Regions from separate parts of the Streptomyces sp. PSU-S4-23 genome, predicted to be linked through region 2. Evidence: riboswitches for the same ligand, from Rfam matches in the RefSeq annotation. Region 2 holds a riboswitch; the other holds the start of a gene.
The links. Region 2 has a riboswitch for glycine ahead of gcvP (aminomethyl-transferring glycine dehydrogenase). Riboswitches for the same ligand answer to the same signal wherever they lie in the genome.
Positions count from the first base shown of each region.

Region 1: it holds a riboswitch for glycine, as region 2 does, so the genes downstream of both, gcvT (glycine cleavage system aminomethyltransferase GcvT) here and gcvP (aminomethyl-transferring glycine dehydrogenase) in region 2, are expected to answer to the same signal.

Region 1 covers NZ_JBVMUU010000002.1:6,154,942-6,157,323, reverse strand. The annotation lists gene ACZ79I_RS28125 (enhanced serine sensitivity protein SseB) at 1-213, opposite strand, end outside; gene ACZ79I_RS28120 (AAA family ATPase) at 281-955, opposite strand; glycine riboswitch at 1,126-1,225, shown strand; glycine riboswitch at 1,226-1,338, shown strand; gene gcvT (glycine cleavage system aminomethyltransferase GcvT) at 1,406-2,382, shown strand, end outside.
Region 2 covers NZ_JBVMUU010000002.1:1,045,758-1,048,139, reverse strand. The annotation lists gene ACZ79I_RS05625 (DNA polymerase IV) at 1-237, shown strand, start outside; gene ACZ79I_RS05620 (PRC-barrel domain-containing protein) at 248-619, opposite strand; glycine riboswitch at 733-828, shown strand; gene gcvP (aminomethyl-transferring glycine dehydrogenase) at 1,006-2,382, shown strand, end outside.

The DNA of each region.
Region 1 (2,382 bases), 5.1 Mb from region 2:
CAGGTCGAGGGGGCCGCTGTGCGGGCCGCCGCCGTCCGGCAGCGGCACCCAGAGGAAGCTGCGGCCGAGGACCTCGAGGATCCGGCCGGCGGCCGAGGGGACGCCGAGCGAGGCGGAGAGCACCTCCTCCAACTCGTTGCCCGGCCATCCGCCGTGCGGATGGGGGTGCGCCTGTGCGGGGAAGTCCGCGGGAAGATCCGCCGGGAAGTCCATCTGCCTACCGCCTGCTCAGAACCACTGCTGTGGCTGGAAAGGCTAACGCCTGCGCGCCCGGGGCCGGTCAGCCGGCGAAACCGATCCGGCGCAGGGTGTCGGTCGCGTCCCGGTCGAGCAGGACCGCCGAGCCGCAGCCCCGCGGCAGACGGCCCCGCTCGACGGAGCGCAGCAGCCGCCGCGTCGCCCGGCGGTGCCTGAGGAACGCGTAGCGCGAGACACCGCGGCCGCGGCTGCGCTGGCCCGCCAGGGCCGTGTCCGCGCCGACGTCGAGCACGAGCAGGTGCAGCGTGCCGCCGCGGCGGCGGGCCTCCCGGGCCAGCCAGCCGCGCACCCACGCCTGCGTACCGCAGTCGTGCACGACCACCGCCGTGCCCGCGCGCAGTGCGCGGCGCAGGCCCGCGTAGTGGGCGAGGCGGACGAGGGGGCGGTAGACCGCGTAGGGCAGGACACCGGCCAGGCGGGTGTCCCAGCGGTCGCGGGTGTCCTGGGAGTCGATGCGGGTGCCCCGCACGGCGCGCCGCATGAGCGTGGACTTGCCGCTGCCGGGCAGCCCGGTGACCACGACGAGGTCGGCCGCGCCGAAGGTGAGCCCGCGCGGGCTGCGGCCCGTGCGGTCGCGCAGATCGCGGACCACGGCCGCAGGCAGCGGGCCGCGGTTCTCCAGGGCCGTGGCTCCGGGCTGCTTGTGCACCGCGACGCCCGAGGTCGTGGCGTATGCCGTGGTCCTGTTCACCGTGATCGTCCTCCCTTGGGGCCGGGACGTACCTGTCCCCGTCGAGCGTAAAGAGAAGGTAATGCACGGTGTCTCGCGTTTTCGTGCCCGTAGCGCCACAAGCCGGTTACAGATGCGGCCTGCCACGAGCGGGCGCGGCATGCGATGATGAGCGCGCCAACTGCATACCGGCCGCTTGAATCCGCGCGGGAGAGTTCCGGGTACCGACATGTGCCCGGGCGCCGAAGGAGCAAGTCCCTCCCTTGAATCTCTCAGGCCCCGTACCGCGCGGGCGAGGCACATCTGAAAAGCGGGCCGCTGACCAGTGGCTCCACCCAAGGTGCAAGCCGTGACGACCCGCCGCGGGAGTCATGGCGAACCTCTCAGGTTCCGATGACAGATGGGGAGGAACGACCCCGTCCTCCCCACGCCCGGCTCCGCCGCGCGGGGGACTCCATCGCCCTGGGAGCACAACCGATGAGCAGCAGCCCCCCGCGCCGTACCGCGCTCGATGCCCTGCATCGTTCGCTCGGCGCGACGATGACCGACTTCGCCGGCTGGGACATGCCCCTGCGGTACGGCTCCGAGCGCGAGGAGCACGTCGCCGTCCGGACGAAGGCGGGTCTCTTCGACCTCTCGCACATGGGCGAGATCACGGTCACCGGACCCGGGGCGGACCGGTTCCTGGACCACGCCCTGGTGGGCAGCATGTCCTCCATCGGCGTCGGCCGCGCCCGCTACACGATGATCTGCCGGGAGGACGGCGGCATCCTCGACGACCTGATCGTGTACCGGCTGGCGGAACAGGAGTACATGGTCGTCGCCAACGCCTCCAACGCCCAGGTGGTGCTGGACGCGCTGGTGGAGCGCTCCTCCGGCTTCGACGCCCGGGTCCGCGACGACCGGGACGCCTACGCCCTCGTCGCCGTCCAGGGCCCCGAGTCCCCCGGCATCCTGAAGTCCCTGTCCGATGCCGACCTGGACGGCCTCAAGTACTACGCGGGCCTGCCCGGCACGGTCGCCGGCGTCCCGGCGCTCATCGCGCGCACCGGGTACACCGGCGAGGACGGCTTCGAACTGTTCGTCGCCCCCGAGCACGCCGAGAAGCTGTGGCAGGCGCTGACCGAGGCGGGCGCGCCCGTCGGCCTCGTCCCGTGCGGGCTGTCCTGCCGGGACACGCTGCGCCTGGAGGCGGGCATGCCCCTGTACGGGCACGAGCTCAGCACGTCCCTGACTCCTTTCGACGCCGGGCTCGGCCGGGTCGTGAAGTTCGAGAAGGAGGGCGACTTCGTGGGGCGCGCGGCGCTGCGCGAGGCCGCCGAGCGGGCCGCGCAGAACCCGCCGCGCGTGCTGGTCGGCCTGGTCGCGCAGGGCCGGCGGGTCCCGCGGGCCGGGTACCCGGTCGTCGCCGGTGGCGAGGTGGTCGGCGAGGTCACCTCCGGTGCCCCCTCCCC
Region 2 (2,382 bases):
CAGGGCAGCGGTCTGGGCCGGGTGACCGTCCGGTTCGAGACCCCCGGCTCGGAGCCGGGACGTGTGCGCACCTTCCGCACCGACGACCCCGCGCTGGAGCCGGCGGATCCCCTGCCCCTGGTTCCGCGACCGCCCGGGGACCCGCCCGGGACGCGGCGAAGACCCGAGGGCGCCGAGCCGGGTGCCGCGCAGAACGCGGCCGGGGCCCGGTCGCAGAACGCGGCCCGGGCTCAGTGACGGGCAGGGCTCACGTCTCCTCCGATCCGGCGAGACGCCCGAAGTCGCGGTCCGCCGGCGGGGGCGGCGCGGCCACGTCCAGGCCGTAGTGGTGGTAGAGCTGCAGCTCCTGCTCGGGGGAGAGGTGGCGTCCGACGCCGAAGTCCGGGGCGTCCTTGATCAGGGCCCGGTCGAAGGGGACCCGCAGCGTGCCCTCCACCAGTTCGCTGGGCTCCAGCGGGACGAACGCGTCCCTGCCGAACAGGCCCGTTCGTATGGCCGCCCACTCCGGCACACCGGTCGCGTCGTCGAGGTACACCTCGTCGACCGTGCCGATCTTGGCTCCGTTGCGGTCGAACGCCTTGCGGCCGATCAGATTCCGCGGATCGATGTCGGTCTGCACGGTCCCTCCAATTGGTCGCAATGCGGACTACGCACTACAAAAGAGCACATTCCGCTACACGGCCACTCGAAGGTTCCCGCGATGTCCCCGCTGGTACGCTGGCAAACGGCTGCTGAACCCGTGCGGGAGAGTCCTCCGGAGCGATCCGGAGGCGCCGAAGGAGCAAATCCTCCCCGGAATCTCTCAGGCCCACGTACCGCACGGACGAGGTCACTCTGGAAAGCAGGGCGGGTGCCGACGGCTCCCGCTCTCACCGACGGTGAAAGCCGGAGCGCCTTGCGGCGGACCGGTGAAGCTCTCAGGTCGAGATGACAGAGGGGGAGGCCGTCGGGGCACCCGTGCCGTGGTGCCCTTCACAGGTCGCGTCAGACCAGGAGGCCTCCGCAATGACCGCCCACCGCATTCCGCTCGCCGAGCTCGAACAGGGGACGCCCTTCGAGCAGCGCCACATCGGGCCCGACCAGGAGGCGCGGGCCAAGATGCTCGCGCAGGTCGGCTACGGCTCGCTCGACGACCTCACGGCCGCCGCCGTCCCGGATGTGATCAAGAACGCCGACGGCCTGGCGCTGCCGGGCGCGCGCACCGAGGCCGAGGTGCTGGCCGAGCTGCGCTCCCTCGCCGACCGCAACCAGGTCCTCGACTCCATGATCGGTCTGGGCTACTACGGGACCTTCACGCCGCCGGTGATCCTGCGGAACGTGCTGGAGAACCCTGCGTGGTACACCGCGTACACGCCGTATCAGCCGGAGATCTCGCAGGGCCGGCTCGAGGCCCTGCTCAACTTCCAGACCATGGTCGCCGACCTCACCGGCCTGCCGACGGCCGGTGCCTCCCTGCTCGACGAGGGGACGGCCGCCGCCGAGGCGATGGCGCTGTCCCGGCGCATGGGCAGGAACAAGAACGGCCTCTTCCTGGTCGACGCGGACGCGCTGCCGCAGACCGTCGCCGTGATCCGGACCCGCGCGGAGCCGACCGGCGTGGAGGTCGTGGTCGCCGACCTGAGCGACGGCATTCCGGCCGAGGTCGCCGAGCGGGAGATCAACGGCGTACTGATCCAGTACCCGGGCGCCTCCGGTGCCGTCCGCGACATCAGGCCCGTCGTCGCGCAGGCCCACGAGCGCGGCGCCCTCGTCACCGTGGCGGCCGACCTGCTCGCGCTGACGCTGCTGACCCCGCCGGGTGAGCTGGGCGCCGACATCGCCGTCGGGACGACGCAGCGCTTCGGTGTGCCCATGGGCTTCGGCGGGCCGCACGCGGGCTACATGGCGGTGCACGAGAGGTTCGCGCGCAGCCTGCCGGGCCGGCTCGTGGGCGTCTCCGTGGACGCGGACGGGCACAAGGCGTACCGGCTGGCACTGCAGACCCGGGAACAGCACATCCGCCGCGAGAAGGCCACCAGCAACATCTGCACCGCGCAGGTGCTGCTCGCCGTGATGGCCGGGATGTACGCCGTCTACCACGGGCCCGAGGGCCTGCGCACCATCGCGCGGCGCACCCACCGCTACACCGCGATCCTCGCCGCGGGTCTGGCGGCGGGAGGGGCCGAGGTCGTCCACGGCGCCTACTTCGACACGCTCACCGTGCGGGTGCCGGGCCGCGCCGACGCGGTCGTCGCCGCCGCGCGGGAGAGCGGGATCAACCTGCGCCTCGTCGACTCCGACCACGTCTCGATCGCCTGCGACGAGACGACCACGCGGGCCCAGCTGGGCGCCGTGTGGACCGCCTTCGATGTCGAGGCGGACGTCGAGGCGCTGGACGCGGGC